DNA from 2 places in the Pseudarthrobacter sp. AB1 genome. Region 1 is predicted to be linked to the other one. Evidence: riboswitches for the same ligand, from Rfam matches in the RefSeq annotation. Region 1 holds a riboswitch; the other holds the start of a gene.
What was found. Region 1 has a riboswitch for cyclic di-AMP ahead of DAD99_RS05625 (NlpC/P60 family protein). Riboswitches for the same ligand answer to the same signal wherever they lie in the genome.

Region 1 (10,010 bases):
TACCCGGAATAGGAGCACCGGTTGAGCATCTCGGGCTTCGGGTTAGTGGCTGTGCGACGTGTGGGTGTCGGGTGCGGGGACTGCGGGGGCGTCCGTCGGCTCGACGAGGGTGGGGTCTTCGCTGGTCGGAGCCTCGGCGGGTGCCTGCGACGGTGCCGGCGTGGAGTCGTGGCTGTGGCTCCCGGAGTCGAGGGTGCTTGCGAGGGCGGACATGCCGAACCACGTCAGCGCGGCGACCAACACGACACCTGCGGCAAACGGGCTGACCAGGTGGCGCAGGCCGCCCTTGGCGTCCTTGGCGATGAACGCGACGTAGGACATCAGCAGGCCGATCGGAGTCATCCAGGCGCTGCGCTCGGGGAACTGTTCGAAGTGCTGGATGCCGCCGCCGACCAGGCCGACGCCGAAGGAGAGCAGGAGCGAGAACGCGACGAGCGAGATGGCCCGGCCTAGCAGAGGGCGCTCATCGACGAGCACGAACTCGTTGACGATGGTGCCGAGGAGGAACACGACCGCACCGACGATGCAGATGATCGTGTACAGGCCCGGGTTGACCGGATAGTGTACGACGGCGCCGGCGATAAGGGCCGCGCCCATGAAGTAGAGCATCGCGCCGATGTAGCGCGAGTAAAGCGAGGGAGTCCGTTTCGCGAGCTCTGCCTCATAGGAGGCAACGTCTTCGCGGCTGAGGTCGTTCTGAACGGTCATGTCTGGTGAGTCTTTCTTTTCAGGAGTGCGAGAGCAGGCAGCCGTAGCGCCGATACCGGAAGCTGGTGCGGTGTGGCGCTGCGCGTGCTGCTCAGCAGGGCAGAATCGAGCGTCATGTCTCGTTTCCTTGGAACTGGGACGGCTTGGCCCGACACTCTGCAGAGATGGGATGCGCCTCAGAATTGTGGTTCGCGGCATAAACGGCGGTGTTATAGCACCGCTATATGTTGCCTTCGGGTGACCCGAGGAAGGAGTCAGGCGCATGGTTGGAGGAGCATACTAAAGGTCGGTAATTCAGTGCCCCCAAGGCATTGAATCACCGGCCTTTAGTGATTTGTTAGCCTGCGCGGACGAAGGTGACGGCACCCTTGGACGTCATCCAGGTCAGCGGGTGCACGGCGGTTTCGTTCTTCCCGTTCAGGCCTGAGCTGAGGACCTGGCCGTTGCCGACGTAAATTCCTACGTGGCCGGGCTGCATGACCATGTCACCGGGCTGGGGGTCGGTGACCACGGTGCCGTAGTCCATGAACTGCATCGGGCCCAGGTCCCCAACGGGGATGCCAGCGGCATTGAGGGCATTTTCGACCAGCCGCGTGCAGTCCTGGAACATGCCGATCTGAGCGTAGGCGGAGGACACCATGATGGAGTTAATGCCACCGGCTGCGGGGGCGGGAGCCGGAGCGGGCGCAGGCGGGGTGACGGTGACTTTGGCCGAGGCGGGTACCGCGGCCTTCGCGGTTTCCACGACAGGCTTCGGGGCTTCCACTACAGGAGCGGGCATGGTTTCCACGACCGGGCGCTCGAAGGAAATCTGGATGGTGGCATCGGCGGTCAGCGGGGCCTGTACCTGGCTAGCGACCTCGAGGTTGGCGGCCGGTTCAGCTTCGCGCTGGGCGGGGGCGTCCGCTGCCTGGGCGGCAGCAATACCACTGGTCAGCACGAGACTGGAAGCCGCTGCGAAGACGGCAGCCTGGCGGCCTGCGCCGCTGGCATTCGTGGTAACGGATTTGGTCAGTGCGGCAAGAGTGCTGGTCTGGGGGACCGCGCGGCGGCGGCCGTGAGTTTTGCGCATGGGCATGTAAGGGCCTCTCCCACTGCCTGCGAGGTTAGCTGTCGGATTCGGGTGGAAGGCACCCGGCCGCGTCAGGCGCAAAAGTGCACCAGGCACGGCTTCACCCCAAGACCTGCCAGAAGCAGGCCAATAATGGGTTCCCCGTCTCTGCCGGACGAAAAGCGAACGGATCCCGGGCAGCGGCAGAGTTAGGCAATCTGTTCGGGAGTGCCGCCTCAAGGAGAAACCGGCACGACTTAGACCGTACTTCAGACCAGCACTGTTTGTCACATTACGGTAACGGTGTGACATGGAAGTCCGGGCTGGTGTTGCCGTACCCGCTTGCACGGCCGTTCACCCCCAGTACGCCCTCCATCCTTCCTCAAAATATAGAGCCGGGCTTCCCCTTGTTTCTTCCACTGCCGGGTGCAGCTGCTGCTCAACCGGAGCTTCTTCGGCACCTGCAGTGGTATCCAGTGGCAGCACAGTCGAGTTTGCTGTTGAAGGGCTGACGGGCGGGCATTGCGTCCAGACCGTTAAAAAGGCTGTATCGGCCGTTGAGGGTGTCGAGTCCGCCTCTGCGGACCTCGTGTCCGTTCCCGGGTGATTGTCGACGGTATGGCCGGCAGCTTTGCTGTGTGTGTGGGGCCGTGACCTCAACCGGCTACACGGTTTACAGCAATTGGCATCAAGGCCTTTGGCAGAAGACCGGTTAGGCGAGCGGGGCGTCTTTTGACGGGGCGAACGCGTCCCCGGCGCTGAGGTCGGCATCGCGCTCGGCGCTGGAACGGGTGCACGGCATCGGCTCAGCGACGGGCAACATCCTCTCCCGGCACACCGGCTACGACGCCAACGTCACCCGCGCCGTGCTCCAGGCCTGCGCCAGGGTCTGTGAGGCCTGCGGCGATGACTGCGAACAACATGCAGGCATGCACGAGCACTGCCGGATCTGCGCCGAGGCGTGCCGGCGCTGCGAGCAAGCCTGCAATGAACTCCTCACATTCCTGGCTGACCGGCGCCTGCCCTGCAGAGGCCGGCGCGCCCGGCACCTGCAGGGCGTCCAAGGCAACTCTGATCAGCCTCAGTACCGCTTCATGTGTAGCCAGTCCTGCCGCAGCCCCCAGGGCATGAAGGCAGAAGGCCGCCAGCTCGTCCGGGGCAGCTTCGAAACGGAAGTCTCTGCGTCCGCGCCTTCGTGAATGATCTCTGCGATGAAATCCGTGAGGTGCTGATGGGCCCGCCCCGCGTGGCCTCCCTGGTGCAGACGTGCCGCGTCCGCCTCGTTGTTATCGGAGCGGGCGAGCCGCAGCCAGGCGCCCCATCGTTGATATCTCCTGGGAGAAATCCCCGCTGGACCTGTAAGTTTCTGCAGCGATGACGCTGCAGCACTGATTTTCCTTTTGCCGAGGGAAAACTAAGGCCGGCCCCAAGGGGCCAGTCTCACCCGTTTTAAACGCTCAAACGGGGCTCGCTTCGCTCGGGGCTGTAGAAGCGTTTTTCTGTTTTGGCTGCTGTCCTGCCGGATTGTACGTGTCCGCTCCGGCCCGTCTAATACCCTCCTCCGTCGGCCACAGCTCCGCAAGCTCCGCAAGCTTCGCCAGCAGCCAAAACAACGGGGGAGAGGGGACGCTGGCCGGTCACCTAAACCGCACCACCACCAGTAAAACAACTGGGTCCGCGCCCGTACCCGTTTCCCGCTTGACAGACATAGAAGCGTCGGGCGCGCCGATCAGCGCTGTCAGCACACCGAGCGGGATCTCACCCGGAGTGGCGGTGGGTGCCAGGTTGTCCACGAGGATGATGTAGGGGCCGCCAAGGAGGAGGGACGCCGGCAGCAGGACCCGATGGTCCGGGCCCGGCCGGGGCCCGGATCCCCAGCGCGCCCTCCTGGCCGGGTATTCCGCGGCACGTGATAGGTCATCCTTAGGTCTGCGTGGAGGTGTACTGACTCAGGAGTTCGACGACGGCGGCCATCGCCGCCGGGATGGCGGCGGACACGGGCGGTGTCAGCCCGATGCCGTCGGTGACGTCGGCCGGAACGCAGCCCACCACATAGGTCACGGGGGCCTCGCCGCCCAGCGATCTGAGCTTGCCCAGGACGGCGGCAGGATCCATGCCGTGCGGGTCCAGGGTGGCGCCGGCGTCGAGATCTTCACTGCGGATCCGGAGCACACGGAGGCTGCCCGGGGCTTCGTTGTGTACCGTCCCGAGCTCCGGCGGCACGGCATCCACAAGCACCAGCATGTCCACTCCGGCCAGGAGATCGTAGGCCAGGTGCATGCCGCGGATGCCGTAGTCCGCCACCTCGACGCCGGGCGGCAGGTGCCCCTCCGAGGCCAGCCGGCGGGCGACTTCCGGGCCGAAGCCATCGTCGCGCAGGAACATGTTGCCCACGCCTGCCACCAGCGCAGTCATACCGGGGTCACATCCGCCGTGCCTTCAGGTATCGCTGGATGTCGGGGACCGAGCGAATTCCTACATAGACGGCGCCGAGTGCTAACGCCCGCCAGAAACGCTACCGTGGCCATTCCTATGATTCTCATGGCGGGCTTTCCTTTCCATCCTGCCCCAGGGGTTCGAGCTCTTCCGGTGAGTAGTAGAAGGACGGGCCGTAGCCCTCGTGGAGGTCTGCGGCGGGGTCCTGGTCGAGGACCAGGCCCACGTGTGTGCTGCCGTCAACATCGAAGTGCACGTTGGTGACGCGGCACGTTTGCCCGGCGAAGAACAGGTCCTGGGCGTCGGCCCGCCGGCTCGGATTCACCAGGCCCCGGCTCCGGTGTTGATCTGCACCACGGGCCGGCCGGCTTTGCGGATGCGGTCGGCGTCGAGGGAGGTTTCCTGGTCCCCTTCGATGACACCGGCCTGCAGCCGGTCTCCCAGCTCCGTGAGCGTCCGCACCCGGAGCGTGGTTTTGCCGGAGCCGGGGGAGCTCATCATGTTCAGCGCCCGGATCTTCCGCCCGGCGAGCCAGCCGCGGTTCCGTTCCGCAAGGAGGTCGTTCTTGGCCAGCAGGTGCTGTTCCAGCGGGATGAGTTCCGGGGTGTGGGGTGGCTAGGCGGGCGCCCGTCGTGAGTGCGCATATGTCCAGGTTCGCCGGAATGCTCATGCGCCTGCGCCCCCGGTATTTCCAGGCCCGGCACTTCCAGGGGGTAAACCCGGGGGGTGGCGTCCTCGCCGCAACCGCACGTTGCGCACATGTCGTTACGCCACCTCCATCGAAACGAGGTTGACTTCCCGCCTGCTGACCACTGCGAAGTCGGCGCTGCCGCAGGGATACAGAAGGACATGTCCGTCTTGGCGAAGTCTGTACCGCACTGGCGGCAATGCCCACGGGCCTGCGGCTCCTCGATCTGCTGCCGCGCCCCTGCCAGGGTGGTAGCCGCTGAAGCCACATCAAAACAGAAACGGAGGGCGTCCGGAAGCACTCCCGATAACGGCCCGATCCGAAAGCTGACGCCCGAGTTTGCCTGGCCGCCTGTCCTGTCCAAGACCGCGTCTAGGCTTCGTGCGATCGAGAGTTCGTGCATGGGTACTGCCCCCTCTCTGCCCAAGATAGGCTCGTCGAGGCCATAAATCAACCTCAAATTTGACAGCAGCGCATTCATCGGCTAAGGCCGTATAGTTATCCCAGTATTTTGCAATGACGCGAAAACCGGAGGCTCGGCAATGCAGCAACCGGAAGCTGGAGTCAACCCGCCGACGCAGGCCAGGACCGGCCGGTCCAGTAACGTGCCGGGGCGGTCCGGGAAAACGCTGACCGGCCGGGAACGGCAACGGTCGGTGGAATGGCGGCCGTTGTGTTGCTCCTGCATTCTGTGGGCTGGGGCGGGCTCTTGGCTGTTGTGGTAGCGGAAGACCTCCCGGCGGGCTCCTTGGGCGTTTGTGGGGGCGGACAGCGCAGGGATCCGGTCCGGTAGCGGCATTGGCCGCTGGACCGCCGGCAGGACTAGTCCGGCCACCCGGCGAGCGGACGGTCGGGATAGGGTTGAAGGCATGCCTTCGTTCCAGACGCGCCTGAAAATCACCGGACTGAAACCTGGCAACCCGCCGGAAGCCGTGATGGCCGCCGCTGTTGAGGCATTGGAGACCCGCCACCATGTGGAATCCAACCAGATCGAACTAGCCGCCGGCGTTCCGCAGCTGAACCTGCGCTTCCTCGTGGAGGCGACCGAATACAGCGGTGAGAACCAGCAGGCATGCGAATCGGCAGCGATGATGCGAGACGCCGTCGAACGCGTTGCGCTCACCGGCTCACTGACGGTGCTCCGCCGCAACCGCGGCCGCTGGGCACCTGTTTAGCTCACTCATGCGAACTCGGTCGAGCTTACGCGCCCGAGCTCACTCGCCGGGACCGGGCTCGTCCACGGGTGAGCGGGTGCCGCGCCGGCGGGTCACGATAATGCCGACGACGACGCCGAACACCAGGCCCAGCACCACACCGATCAGCGAACTCGCCCAGAACGGTAGCTTGGTGGCCGATCCCGTGAAGTAGCCAAGGCCCACCAGCCAGCTGGCCCAGAGGACCGCGCCAAGGCCGGCGCACAGGCTGAAACCCCGGGTAGAAACATCGGCGATGCCCGAAGCGGCCGACGTCGCCAGCCGCCCGCCGGGGATGAAACGGGCGCCGATGATGGTCCCATAGGTGGAGGAGCGGCCGGCCCTGGCGATGGCCTTGTGGATGCCCGTATGGACTTTTCGGCCCCAGCGCCAGCGGTCCAGGACATGGCTGAGCCGGCGTTTGAAGAGCTGGAACACCACCATGTCACCAATCCAGGACGCCACCGCGCAAATTGCCCCCACCAGGAAAACGTTGGCCCGGCCGTCGGCCGAGAGGGCCCCACCGGTGATCACCAAAATTTCTGACGGGATGGGCGGGAAGATGGCATCGCCGAGGACCGTGGGGATGATCCAGAAGTAGATCGCCGCCCCCCAACTGTCGGCGTCGCCAAAGTCCATGGCCACAAAGTACCGCACTTTTGCGCGGCAGCACGGCCTGAGCTGGCCGGCGGCACGGACTTCGCCTCATTTGGGTTCAGCAAGCGTCCCAGTACCATGCGCTCCAGTACCCGGAGCCTCTGTACCCGGCGTCTCAGTAGCCAGCGCCGATGTTCCGGCGGCGTGGGCGTGGGATTCCTCCGCGAACTTCCGTGGGAACGTGGCTGAGGTGCCGTCCCGCGAGGAAATACCAGTACGGCCAGGCGACCCACGCGGCGGCGCCCACGGCGATTCCGGCCCCGCCGATGTCCCAGCGGATCCAAGCCGGCGCCGGTTCCAGAGCCGTCAGCGCAGCCAAGGGCAGCGCCACCACCAAGGCGCCGCCGATGAACTGTCCGAGCTTCGCGAGATCCCGTGGATAGCCGCCTGACTTGAGCAGCGTCCGGTGGGCCAGCAGGAACCAGCCGGCCTGGACCACCATTGCCCCCACCGAGATGCCGGTGGACACATTGAAATCGAGTTTCTTCGCGACGAGGAGGAACGAGCTTGCCGATCCTGCGGCGCTGGCCGCGATCACCAGCCATTTGGCTGCCTCGGAGCCGGGTGTACGGCGCAGGCGGCAGTGGACCTGGACGATCACCGGGATGATCGTCAGCTGGAAGACGCCGCCGGTGGCATCGTTGATGGTGCCGAAGATGTAGGGGCCCTTCCTGGGCACCTCGATGGCGAACATGGCGCCCAGTGTTGCCACGCCCACTACGCCGATGCCCGCCGACGCGTAGGCGAACTTGGCCGCCGTTCGGTCGCCGGGGATTTCGATGAGGGTATCCATGATGCTTCCTCGCTCAGTGTGGATTCTCGCTCGGGGTGGATTTTGGCTCGCGCTGTTCCCGGCTGGCCACCGTCACGGTATTGCTGCCGCGACGCAACCGCCAGGCCCCCAGCAGGCTTAATTCCCAATCCAGTGCGAGAGCCACCGTCATGCCTATCCCCTTCAAGCGACCGGACAACACGCGATACCCCAGATATCCATCGTGGCACTGGCGCGCATCATGTCAAGGCTGTTAGTAACAGGGGTTTTGCAGGTATACATACCGGCAGTACGTCCACATACTGGTCAATCAGCATGGCGCCGGTTGTCATTCAAGAAGGGTTTGCCGGACCAGTCCAGCCTGGTAGCGAACTCGGGGCTATGCGCTGGCAGTGCTTTCCGAGGCTTTCAGTACGTCGAGCCAACGCTGAAGAGGCACGATGATTTCATCTGCATCGTCGGCGGTCTCCACAATTTCTTGCTCCTGGCCCGGATGACTGGAGATCAGGCGTGACCGTACGCGGTGATTCTGGGCAGGCTCCGCCCACGCGCGGATAACACCTTCGCCCGGGCAACACCTTCGCCCGGGCTGGTTTCCCTGGGACCCGTTGAAGGGTCCGGCCTCAAGGACCGCAGCCACCTGCTGCAGCGCGGCGACACACGGCGCTGCGCCGGTTCTACCGGGTCATCATGATGGATACCGGAAACAATATGCGGTCCTCGAACTGGGAAGCGCCGGTGGCGGCCGCGGACGGGCTGATCATCGTTTCCACCGTGCGGGAAGACACGGTGGGAAGCGCCGTCTGGCTGGTGGACGGGCTGCGTGAGCGCGGCTACGAGGACAAGGTCCGCACCGCGGTGACCCTGCTTGCCGCGCCGTCCCTGAAGACCGGTCTGCAGCTTCATGACCGGACCCGGAACCACTTCGAATCCCGGACGCGGGAAGTCCTCGATGTTCCCTACGACAAGTCCCTCGTCTCCGGCGGCCCGTTCAACTACCAGGCGCTACTGGCAACGACTCGCGAGGCTTGGGTGCGGGCATCTTCTGCGGTGATGCGGGGCCTTTGAGCCGCACCTCGTAAGTGGGAAACTGGCGGCATGCGGATCACCATCCTCAAAGGCGATATCACCACCCGCACCGTTGACGCGATTGTGAACGCGGCGAACTCCTCGCTCCTGGGCGGCGGCGGTGTGGACGGGGCCATCCACAGCGCTGCCGGGCCGGAACTGCTGGCCGCCTGCCGCGAACTCCGCGAAACGGTACTGCCGCACGGGCTGGCGCCGGGAGCCGCCGTCGCCACTCCCGGATTCCGGCTCCCGGCGCGCTGGGTCATCCATACCGTGGGTCCCAACCGGCACGCCGGGCAGACCAACCCGGCACTCCTGGTCTCCTGCTTCAGCGAGAGCCTGCGGCTGGCGGACTCGCTGGGCGCGGCTTGCATCGCACTTCCCGCAGTGGGCGGGGGAGTCTACGGCTGGCACGGGCGCCAGGTGGCGGAGGCAGCGCACGACGCCGTCACGGGGTTTGGTGCCTCCCATCCGGCCAGCGCGCTCGAGTTGGTGGAGTTTGTCCTGTTCGGCCCCGAGATGGAGCAGGCCTTCAGGACCGTGTTTGATCAACGCGGTGCATGAGTAGCCTCACTGAGGTGGAGCCCGCTGCGATACTCCACGGGCTTTTTGCTGATGGGGTCCACGAAGCGGATGCCGCGGGCCAGAAGCTGCAGCGGCTTGGAGTAGTCGTCCGGAGCCTTGTCCAGGAGGTCCGGGTAAAACGCGTCGTTCACGATGCCCAGTCCCAACGAGGCCATGTGCACCCTCAGTTGGTGCGTCTTTCCGGAGTGCGGCTCCAGCCGGTACCGCGCCAGTCGCGGCGTACTACCCGCGTCCGCGTTGATGCCAGAGGCTCGGGCACCAGCGTCGCCGGTGCCGGCGGCACCCACGGAAGCACCGCCGTCGAACGTTTCCAGCCGTTCGATCCGGGTCTCCGCGTTCGGCTCGCCCTCAATGACTTCGGCCAGCAGGTAGCTGCGGGATTTGGTCATCCGGTTCCGGACCACCACGGGGAAGTCGACGGCGGGGTGGCCGGCGGCGGGCTCCGCTGCGGACACGCACTCGTATTTTTTCTGCACCTGCCGCTTCTCGAAGAGCACCTGGTAATTTCCGCGGGTTTCCGGGTTGGTGGACAGCAGCAGCACGCCGGCGGTCATCCTGTCCAGGCGGTGCATGGGGATCAGGTCCGGCAGGTTGAGCTGGTTCCGGAGCCGGACCAGGGCCGATTCCTGGATGTAAGTGCCGCCCGGGGTGGTGGGCAGGAAATGCGGTTTGTCCACCACGAGGAGGTGATCATCCTGGTGCAGAATGCTGATTTCCACCGGGATGCGGGTCTCCGGCGGCAGTGAGCGGTAGTACCAGATGAAGGTGTGGTCCTCGAGCCGGGTGGCCCGGTCCAGGGCGACGCCGCCCTCGCCCACGATCTCGCCGGCGTCGAACCTGTCCTCGATGCCT
Region 2 (10,010 bases), on a different contig from region 1:
ACCGGCATGAAGATGACTGATGAAGAACTGCTCGCAGCACTTGCCGACCCGGCCGAGGACCCGGCCCGGATGGAACGGATCGCCACGGAAATCGGAGCCGGATTTCATCTGCTCTCGGGCCGGTTCGGGAAAGCAGTGGCCGTGTTCGGATCTGCACGCCCCGGACCGGACGATCCCCGCTACGCAGCAGCCCGGATACTGGGGTCCCGCCTCGCCGCCGCGGGTTTCGCGGTCATCACCGGTGGAGGCCCGGGCCTGATGGAGGCGACCAACCGCGGCACCGTCGAAGCCGGCGGCACCTCTGTTGGTTTGGGCATCGAACTCCCGCATGAACAGTCACTGAACCCCTACCTGGATGTGTCCATGACCTTCCGGTACTTCTTCGCCCGGAAGCTCATGTTCATTCGGTACGCCTCGGCTTTCATCGTCCTTCCCGGGGGTTTCGGCACCCTTGACGAACTCTTTGAAGCCCGCACACTCGTCCAGACTGGCAAAATCCACGAATTCCCTGTGGTCCTGGTCGGCGCGGAACACTGGTCAGGGCTTATGGTCTGGATCCGGGACCGCCTCCAGAGCCCGGGATTCATCACTCCCGAGGATATCGGGCTCCTGCGGGTCACCGATGACATCGACGAAGCCATCGAGCTGATCCAGCGCTGCCACCTGCGTCAACGCGCCCTCTGACCCGGAAAAGGGATGAGGAACGGGCGGGTGACGGACATGTGCGGAGAGCCCCCGGCAAGGAAACGCCAGACGCTGGCCGCGACGACGTCCACGTCGCCGAGGCCGGAGGAGAACATGGTCCCGTTGCGTCCTGCAAGCCAAGCCTGAAGGCCAGAAAACACGGGCCCCGCGGCGGCGATCCAGAGTATCGTTGGTTCCTCGCGGCCAGCAGGGTCGCGCCGATCATGAGCCAGGCCAGGAACGCCGCCCGCTGTCCCGGCCAAGGACAGGAACAGCAGGACCGCGATGAACTGCGGGGTCCAACTTATCGCCGGCAGAGAATCCACGCACTCCCTATCGGACCTCCCGACTGGACAATGCTCGCGCCCGTCGTCGGCGTCGGTGTCTCGCTGTTCCTATCCGGGGAACGCCCGCCGCCGGGCGGTGGTCGGCATCGGACTGATTTTGGCCTCGCTCTGGCTAGTGCTCCCGGGACCTCCCAGGGGGACCGGCCAGGGCAAGGGGACTACGACTCCCCGAGGACTCTTGACGGCGGAAGCCCGCGGGAACGAGAGTGGACATAAGGGCACCAATGGGTCCAGATGGCAGCGAGGAAGCAGAGATGATGTTTTGGGGCGGGGACATGGGCGTCTTGGGGTACATCCTGATGGGCGTGAGCTTTGTGCTGTTCTGGGGTGCCATCATCACCGCCATCATCCTCTTCGCCCGATCCATGGGAGCCGGGAACCGGTATAAAGATGGCGGGCCCCGTTCAGGCGTCGCCGAGAATCTGCTCGCAGAACGTTTTGCCCGCGGTGAAATCGACGAGAACGAATACACAGCCCGTCTCACAGTGCTCCGCCGGGGCTGGGGAGCGTGACCGGCCGCCGTTTCCGGCAGGGGCAACCAAAGCGTGCGTGTTATCTTGCACTGAGGTCCGGTGTGGGTAACCGCAATTCGGGGGTGCGAGTGCCCGCTATGTCTGTGGACTGCCGAGAATGCTTTGTTTGCCAACATCAGACCCCATTTTCATGGCGTTCACACTAATTTTCGGGGGGTGATTATGGCTGCCATCGGGGAGTGGATTCTCGTGGCATGCGGATTGGCTGTGGCCGGCATCGGCTTCTTCTTCGCCGTCCTCCGGCCGCCGCTCCTGCCCGAGGACCGTCGCTACATCGACACGTCCGCACACGCCGCCGATACGGAGTCGCCGGGCCTGCTTCGTTGGCTCAGGTTGGTGTTCATTGTGATGGGGGGTTACATGGTGGCCACTGGTGTTTTGACCGTCAACATTGCCATGTCTGGCGTCCGAGAAGGCTCGACCGCCGCGCTGGTGGTTGCAGGGGTGGCCGGTGCTGCTTCGGTCGGCGTCATGGTCGTGGTCAATATCGTCCTTCGTTCGCACTTCCGGTGGCCGTTGGTGGCCCTGGGCGCGCTGTGGACCACCGCCGTGGTCCTATTGGCATTCGGCGCCTGATGGAGGGCAGTCGCGCGGCGTGGCGCACCGGTGCTATGCATCGAGGAGGCGTGCGGGCCGCCTGTCCGGGCTGAATCTTTATCCGGCTCAAGGCAGTTGAAACCGTCAGATTTCCCGGCCGACCCGGGCCGGTAGTCTTAAACGAAGACAGCCCAACGGAAGGAGGAAAGACCATGACAGCAAGCCTGTCCGCGCGCGCTGTGTCCTTCCTCCGCCGAGTGGCCCTGTTGGCCGGGATGCTGGCCCTCATCGCCGGGATTCTGGGCATGCGCATCATGACCGCGTCGTCCTGATGCGCTCGGACCCGCTGGACGTGCACATCGCCCTGCAGACCGGCAAAGGCACAGTGCGGAAGATGCGCCAGAACCTGGGTTGGGCCGTGGGGTACAACGCGATAGCGCTGCCCATCGCGGCAGGGGTCTTCGCGTTCGCCGGGGGCGTCCTCAGCCCGGAGATCGCGGCCCTGTCGAGGTCCGGTTCCCGCTTCCTGGTTACCGTCAACGCCCTCCTGCTTAAGAGGCTCCGGCTTCCCCGGCCGGAAACACCCGAGGCCACCACGGCGCGTGCTGCCCGGCCGCTGTCCCTGGTCGGGAACCGCTAGGCACGCCGCCATGGACCTCCGGCTCATCTCCCGCGTACTGTTCCTGCGCGCTGCGTGGCGCAGAAGGGACCACTGGGACGCCGCACGAATCACCGCCCACCAGGACCGCGCCCTGCAGGAACTGCGTCGTGCCGCCTACGCGGGCTCGGAGTTCTACCGGCGCCATCACGCCGGCCTTCACGACGCTCCGCTGCACCAGCTGCCGATCGTGACCAAGGCGGACCTGATGGACCACTTCGACGAGGCTGTTACCACACCGGACTTCAGGTTGGCGGATCTGGAGAGCCATCTGCGGTCCCTGACCGAGCACGGTGGAGACCCGGGGATGCCGTGGAAGGGCCGGTGGTGGGCGGCTGCGACGGCAGGGACCACTGGCCGGCGGGGAACGTTCGTCTGGAACCGCTCTGAGTGGGGGACTGTCCTGGCGTCCTATGCCCGGGCGAACGATTGGGCAGGGATCTCCGCCGGCCCCACCCGGCCCCTGAAAATGGCCCTCGTGAGCTCCCGCGTCCCCACACACCAGTCAGCCGTCGTCGGCGCCTCGCTGCGCTCCAAGCTCATACCGACCCTCCGCCTGGACGTCACCGCACCCATGGATGAGACGGTCGCAGCGCTCAACCGGTTCCGGCCCAGGGTCCTGGTCGGCTACGCCTCAGCACTCAAACCCCTCGCCGCTGAGCAGCGCGCCGGCAGGCTGCACATCTCACCCCAGGGCGTGATGTCCGCCTCCGAAGTGCTCAGCCCGCACACCGCCGCGGAACTGGAAGCGGCGTGGGGGAGCGCGCCCTTCGACGTGTACGCCGCCACCGAAACAGCCGGGATCGCCTCCCCGTGTACCTACCGGAACCGCCATGTCTATGAGGACCTGCTGATTATCGAACCCGTGGACCAGGACGGGAATCCAGTGTCGCAAGGGACAACCGGGGCAAAGCTCCTCGTCACAGTCCTGTTTTCGCGGACCCTGCCGCTGATCCGCTACGAAATGTCCGACACCGTGCGGCTGGGCGGACGAGATTGCCCCTGCGGACGCTCCTTCACTTTAATGGAGGACATCGAAGGCCGGATCGAAGACGTACTCCACCTGGCAGGCCAGGCCGGAAGCGTAGATGTCCACCCGATCGTGTTCCATCACGTTCTGGACCAAGCCGCCCTTGCCGGATGGCAGGTAATCCAGGAACCCTCCGGGCTGCGGGTACTCCTCGCGGGCCTCGCGCCCGGAGCGTCCATACAGGGAGTCCGGACGGCAGTAGGCGACGCCCTCACCGCGGCAGGAGTTGTGCCGACTGGTGTGGATGTACACCTGGTGGAACACCTTGAACGGACAGCACTGGGCAAGGCGCCCTTCGTGCGCGGGTTGAAGGGCCCGCGATGACAGAGTCACCAACCGCCGCTGCTGCTTTGCCGCCTTTTGACGCCGTTATATTTGATCTGAATGGCGTCGTCAAGGAAACGGCGGCTGTGCATGAGGCAGCATGGACCGAGCTCTACGAGGTGCTTAAAGATCCGCGGGTCCCACCAACGGCACGCAGGAACCCGTTCAACACCAGGGACTACCAGAAGTATGTCGACGGCAGAGGCCGCAACTCCGCCGCTGTTCTAGCAGCCGGGGGCCTGTCCCGAGCCTTTGACCTGGTCATCGATGGCGAGATTGCCCGGAAGCGGGGCTAGCCGGGAAACCAGACCCCGCATCGTTCCTTGAAGTGGTGCACCGGCTGCGCAGATAATGTTCTCGGGCACGATGACCGGCTTTGTCGCAGCCCCTTCGAGGCGGTCATCGATGGATTTCATGGACCGGTAGGGCAACGCGGAGGCGGCCATTGACGCGGCCTCGGCCCAGCCCGGCCGCATGGTTTCCGGGGTCAGGCACCGGGCCAACAGTGTTGCCGCATCCACAGCCTTGGTCGCGCGTCGTATGACGGCAGCGGGTCTCCCGGGACGGTCAGGTCTTATGCCTTCAATCTGCGGGACTTCTTCGCTTTTCTCGCACCGCGGCGGTGTTCACAGCAAGTTGATTGCTGCGGGATAGGCCACCGGGAATTGCATACCGGGCACCGTCCGGTCCTGCGCCGGGCATCGTCTGTGGCATCTGACCTGTGGCAGGACCTGTGACGGAAGCTTTGCGTCTGGCTACGCCGTTTGCCGTCGCGCCATTGCCTGCTGTTTTTCAGTTTTTCCCTGCCCGTATCGCGTGAGCCCACGAGGTTTATAGATTGACAGCACCGTGGTGACAACCAGCGCCAGCAGCGCAGCACCGGCATCAAACACGAGCTGGACCCGCATGCCGGTCATGTCCGCCGAACCCAGGGATGAAGATGCTGCGATTTCCGCCATTGAGGTAACGGGCTGCAGATGAACCAGCAGCAAGGCGCTGGCCACGGTGGTAATCATGAGCTTGATCAGCACCCAGTAGTGACGGAACAGAGATGTGGGGATGCCGAAGTTATGGGATGAGACTGTGGAGACACATCGCGGGGCAGTCCTGACCGCTATCTTGGACGCTGCCGCAACCCTGGTCGCCGGCCATTCGGCGGCTGCGGTGACGATGTCCGGTATCGCCCAGACGGCCGGTATCGGCCGCGCAACGCTCTATAAGTACTACCCGGATGTCGAGACGATCCTAGCGGCCTGGCATGAGCGTCAGGTCCATGCGCACCTGGAAGTCCTGACCCGGATTAGGGACAGCACGCGGGGCGCCCGCGAGCAGCTTGAAGCCGTGCTGGAGGCCTACGCCTTCCTCTCACACTCCGGGCACGGAGCAGCCGACGCCGTCGCCCTGCACCAAGGCGCACATATGGGCCCCGCCGAGCGCCACCTGTCGGGATTTCTGACAGAACTCCTGCGCCAGGGTGCGGAAGCCGGGGTATTCCGGGGGGACGTAGCCGCGGATGAACTCGCCGCGTTCTGCCTTCACGCCCTCGAAGCGTCCGCCGGCCTGACATCGCCGGAGGCCGTTCACCGGCTGGTCAAAGTCACCTTGGCCGGGCTCCACCCGGTGCCCTGAGTAGGCAGGTGTCCCCTGGGACCTGCGCCTGCAGGCATCCCGGGACCGACTGCTGCTGTCCACCCCGGGTCGTCAGTCTGGGCTTCGATCAAAGGTGAAGCCACAGGCGCACCGGTACATCAGCACGCCCCCGGACGGCTCCGGGGGGTGACTGACCGATGCCTCCGGGAAGAGAAGTACAGGCATTTTGTCGGCCGGGACCAGACGCATAGGCTCACCGCAATGCATGTGGGTGGCCAGCATTCGCCGCAGCTGCGGGTCGTCGACCGGGCTCCCGGACGCGGCACCTATCCCGGCCAAGGTGCCGCCGGCAGGAGGGATGGACCCCTGACGCGGGCCTGAGGGCTGCCTGGGTTTCATTTATTCCTTTCGACGGAAGATGGCGCCACGGTCGCCGAGCGATTCGTGGCGCTGGTCGCGCCCCCGACACGGATTAACGATTCGACTGGCACTTTCCTCCCCTTGGATGCTCCGGCGGCAGAGCTCAGGGACGCATTGGGGGTTGCCTTAAGGCCGGGATGCCGCCGGGCAGGCCTTCCCTCGGGTGCCGGATGTCGTTGGATCTCCGGTCACCGTTGGGTAGGGCCGTGGGGCAGGGTCAGCCGAGCGAGCCGAGAAGGTCGTTGCATGCCCTTTCGCAACGGCGGCAGGCCTCGGCGCAGAGCCGGCAGTGTTCATGCATGCCTGCGTGTTGTTCGTATTCCTCGGCGCAGGCCTTGCAGATGGTGGCGCAGGCCTGCAGCACCGCGCGGGAGACGTTGGCGTCATAGCCGGTGTGGCGGGAGAGGACGTTTGCAGTGGCCGCGCAGATGTCCGCACAGTCAAGATCGGTGCGGATGCATTTGGTCAACTCGGCGACCATGTCTTCGCCGAGGCAGGCATCAGCGCAGGCGGTACAGGCCTGTGAGCAGTCAAAGCACGCCGCAATGCATTCGGCGAGCATGTGCTGATCGATGCCGCCGAGATCCTTCGGGTACGCATCGAGCATCTTGTGGGTGCTTCCGTGTGTCATTTCTTTCTCTCTTTCCAATATTGAACGGGAGGAACCTGGTGCGGAGACCAGCTGATGTTTTCTGATGTGCCGGCTGTTTGGCTGATGTTCTTTCTCGGGCCTCCTTCTGATCGGCTGAAGGCAGGACCCAAAGGGCGGCCCGCACGCGGTGTCTACGCCAGCCAGGTCGAAGGGTGCCACTTGCCGGCCATATGGCCTGGCGTTCGCGCGGCCGGACGGGGAGAACGTGCGCTTTATGTCCGACTGACAGACAGTTGAGTTAGGGTTAGCGCCTGCCAGCTCAGCGGTGCTTGGGGCCTGTTGGCGATGTGGGATGCCGGGGGCCGGGCGCGCGGGCCAGCGGAATCCGGTATGAGCGTTCCTGACCTTGGCTGCGCCGCGTCGGTCACAGCAACAGGCCACGACCGTGGACTGACTGCCCGGGTGTCTCCGGTCTCGTGGCATCCTCTGCGCGGGCCCCCGCGGAGCACGTCGGAGGCGGATTGGGCTCCGACTGGGCTCACTCTGTTCGAACGTCCCCGAGGGTTCTCCTGTCCCCCGGGGATCGCAGTCTCGGGCTGGCGCTGTGCGGCGGCGCCAGGCCTGGGGTCTGACACGCCCACCACGTGTTCCTGTCCATCGCAGAAGGTAACTGGCCCGGCCGAAAGGAGGACGACCACGAGGCAGGAAAGGACAGCCCGCGGCGCCGCAAGCCTGCGGACCAGCAGTGGAAGCGTCGAACGTTGAAGGGCCATCTGGTCTCTCCTGAAGGCAAGTCCCGCCCAGCGTAACCTTCCGGTGCCCCGCCAGTCACCATGCCTGTCCCCTTAAGCCCAGAGCGCTTTTGATAACGGATTTGTAACTTAAGCCGACGCTTCGCTAAAGTTGGATAAGCACATACCCCCAACGGGTATGGATGTGACCGCTTCGCCAAACCCCGCCGGCGGTCCGTGAACCTGATCTTTCTCAGGCGGGGGCGGAGGACCCAACTTTGGTGCGTAATGATGCACCTTGGGGTGAAGCCGACCCTGTGACTGCGCGTCCTGATCGCGTCCTGCAGGGCAGCCGGACAGTCCACTCGTCCGAATCCGACAGCTAACTTCGCCGGCGCCGAGAGGACCGCTATCTTGCCTGCCCAGCCAAAACACGGCCGTCGCCGTGCCCTTCCGGCCGCTGCCTCACCACGCCGCCGTCCGTTTTTCCAGGAACCAACGTTCCGGCTACGCGGCCAGCAGTTCGGCCTAACAGCAGCCGTCACAGGAATGATTGCCCTCACTGCTCTGTCCGCGGCGCAGGCTGACTCCGGCAGCCGCGCTGCGGCCCAGGACAGGCCGGCGGCCGTGGCAGCCGCGGCTCCGGAAGCAGCGGTTACGGCAGCAGCTGACACTGTTCTTACCTTTGACCGCCCGGAGGTGACCTCCCAGCCGGCGCCTGCGCCCGTTGCCCCGGCGCAGTCCGCGGGGGCGGTTAAGGCACCCGAGGCTGCCCCCGAGCCCGTGCCGGCATCCCCATCCACGGGGTTGCGTTCCCCGCTCGCGTCGATTAACGTCAGTTCCCCTTTCGGCTTCAGGATCAGCCCGATCACCGGGGCCGTGGGGGAAATGCACACCGGGATCGATCTGACCGGGGCGTGCTCGACGGCGGTCTTCGCCGCCGGTTCCGGCACTGTCACCGAGGCCGGCTGGAGCCCGTACGGTGGCGGCAACCGGATCGTCGTTGATCACGGCAACGGGCTGAAGACCACTTACAACCACCTGGCCAGCATCGGTGTCTCCCTCGGACAGGCCGTGGTTCAGGGCCAGCAGATTGCAGGGGTAGGCACAACCGGTGCCTCCACCGGCTGCCACCTTCACTTCGAGGTCATGGTCAACGGCCAGACCGTCGACCCGGCTGCCTTCATCTAAGAGGCCCGGCCCGCAGCCTTTTAGATGGCTGCGCTGACTGCTTGCGCGTGAAGGCGGCAGCCGCGCGATGAAGCGGTACAGTTGCGGGTGCGTCCTGCACCCTGTTTTTGACTTTCCTGATGGACCTGCGCTCACTGCCAGTCAGGGTTCCAGACCCGGGCGGATAACGCAGGAAGGCCGTCTGCGGGCGCCCACATATCGAGCCGGACAAAGGACTATACAGTGCAAATCCCGATGGCAGCCGCAGGCCTGTACGCCCTGGCCACGACGCCGGCCCCGGGTCCCGGGAACGAAGGGCTGAGGCCAGGGCTGGATGCGGATCAGGTAACTCCCGGATTCCTGGGTTTCGCGATGACGGCGTTCATGGTCATCGCAGTTGTCCTGCTCATGGTTTCCATGACCAGGCGAATCCGGCGCGTGCGATACCGGGCGCAGTTTGAGCAAGGAAGCGAACCCGTTTCGGCAGGGACGGACGACAACGCCCCCAGCCAGCATGGGATCAACAGACCCGAGGCGACCAACGGAACCGGACGGGGCGGCGAAAGCCCCGGACGGGACTGAGGCCGCGGCTCCCGCGGCAGGCTAAGTCGTCCAGGTCCTCGGTGGTTCCCGCTGATCACCTGGCCGTGAAGGCTATGGCGGACATAGCCCCGGCCGGGGGACATTGAGTGGCGATGTCCGCCGCCCTATTGTCCCTGGGAGCCGTCGCGTGGATTTTTTAGTCAAACGGTTGCTCCGGGTGTGCCCCGGTCCACACCCGGTACCTGTCTCCTCCTATAGGGCTCATCTTCCTATTCCTCTCCTGAAGGACCTTTGCTAGACCAGCCACGGAGACGCTCTGGACTTCCGACGCATGTCCGGAAGGCCCTGCCGCCTGGGTCCACTTGGTTTCCGGTCGCTGACCGCTAACCCGGTGCCACGGCTCCTGTAATGAGGGATTTGAGGATGCTCTGGTCGGCCAGGCCCAGGATCCGCGCCGCGACTCTGCCTTCTCTGTCCAGAACGAGTGTGGAAGGGACAGCCTGGGGTGGAACGTACTGGGACATGGCCAGCAGGATGCCCCCGTCTTTGTCGTGCATGCTGGGGTAGGTGACGCCGAAGGTCCGTTCGAATGCGGCGGCGGTAGGTTCCTCATCACGGATGTTCACGCCGAAGAAAGAGACGCCTTGTGTTTTGAACTCCCTCGATAGCGCCTCCAGCCGTGGAGCTTCGAGCCTGCACGGCGCACACGCGGCGTACCAGAAGTTCAGGACGATCACTTTTCCGGCCCAGTCGCGGGAGTTCACGGCTGTCCCGTCGTACAGTTGCCCCGTCAGCACCACCGGGGGTTTCCGTTCGGCTGCAGCATATTCGGTGACGGAGCCGTCCCCGGC

Region 2: linked by a shared signal. The riboswitch ahead of DAD99_RS18630 (M23 family metallopeptidase) and the one ahead of DAD99_RS05625 (NlpC/P60 family protein) in region 1 are both predicted to bind cyclic di-AMP.

The regions. Positions count from the first base shown of each region.
Region 1 covers NZ_PZKO01000018.1:81,261-91,270, reverse strand. The annotation lists gene DAD99_RS05630 (hypothetical protein) at 43-708, opposite strand; gene DAD99_RS05625 (NlpC/P60 family protein) at 1,046-1,786, opposite strand; cyclic di-AMP (ydaO/yuaA leader) riboswitch at 1,790-1,985, opposite strand; gene DAD99_RS22255 (heavy-metal-associated domain-containing protein) at 2,070-2,366, shown strand; partial or broken gene DAD99_RS05615 (four-helix bundle copper-binding protein) at 2,560-2,766, shown strand; partial or broken gene DAD99_RS05610 (hypothetical protein) at 3,397-3,603, opposite strand; gene DAD99_RS05605 (hydrogenase maturation protease) at 3,683-4,174, opposite strand; partial or broken gene DAD99_RS22250 (hypothetical protein) at 4,182-4,250, opposite strand; gene DAD99_RS05600 (hypothetical protein) at 4,299-4,520, opposite strand; gene DAD99_RS21515 (GTP-binding protein) at 4,517-4,696, opposite strand; gene DAD99_RS22245 (hydrogenase maturation nickel metallochaperone HypA) at 4,699-5,286, opposite strand; gene DAD99_RS05585 (hypothetical protein) at 5,753-6,058, shown strand; gene DAD99_RS05580 (DedA family protein) at 6,098-6,715, opposite strand; gene DAD99_RS05575 (hypothetical protein) at 6,849-7,526, opposite strand; gene DAD99_RS05570 (hypothetical protein) at 8,196-8,573, shown strand; gene DAD99_RS05565 (O-acetyl-ADP-ribose deacetylase) at 8,604-9,137, shown strand; gene DAD99_RS05560 (RluA family pseudouridine synthase) at 9,122-10,010, opposite strand, start outside.
Region 2 covers NZ_PZKO01000067.1:97,534-107,543, reverse strand. The annotation lists gene DAD99_RS18685 (cytochrome c oxidase assembly protein) at 1-10, shown strand, start outside; gene DAD99_RS18680 (TIGR00730 family Rossman fold protein) at 7-684, shown strand; gene DAD99_RS18675 (hypothetical protein) at 669-1,010, opposite strand; gene DAD99_RS18670 (SHOCT domain-containing protein) at 1,286-1,543, shown strand; gene DAD99_RS18665 (hypothetical protein) at 1,727-2,140, shown strand; gene DAD99_RS18660 (hypothetical protein) at 2,433-2,741, shown strand; gene DAD99_RS18655 (phenylacetate--CoA ligase family protein) at 2,752-4,113, shown strand; gene DAD99_RS18650 (hypothetical protein) at 4,110-4,409, shown strand; gene DAD99_RS18645 (hypothetical protein) at 4,869-5,144, opposite strand; gene DAD99_RS18640 (TetR/AcrR family transcriptional regulator) at 5,197-5,742, shown strand; gene DAD99_RS18635 (four-helix bundle copper-binding protein) at 6,341-6,754, opposite strand; cyclic di-AMP (ydaO/yuaA leader) riboswitch at 7,653-7,855, shown strand; gene DAD99_RS18630 (M23 family metallopeptidase) at 7,861-8,637, shown strand; gene DAD99_RS18625 (hypothetical protein) at 8,860-9,198, shown strand; gene DAD99_RS18620 (TlpA disulfide reductase family protein) at 9,543-10,010, opposite strand, start outside.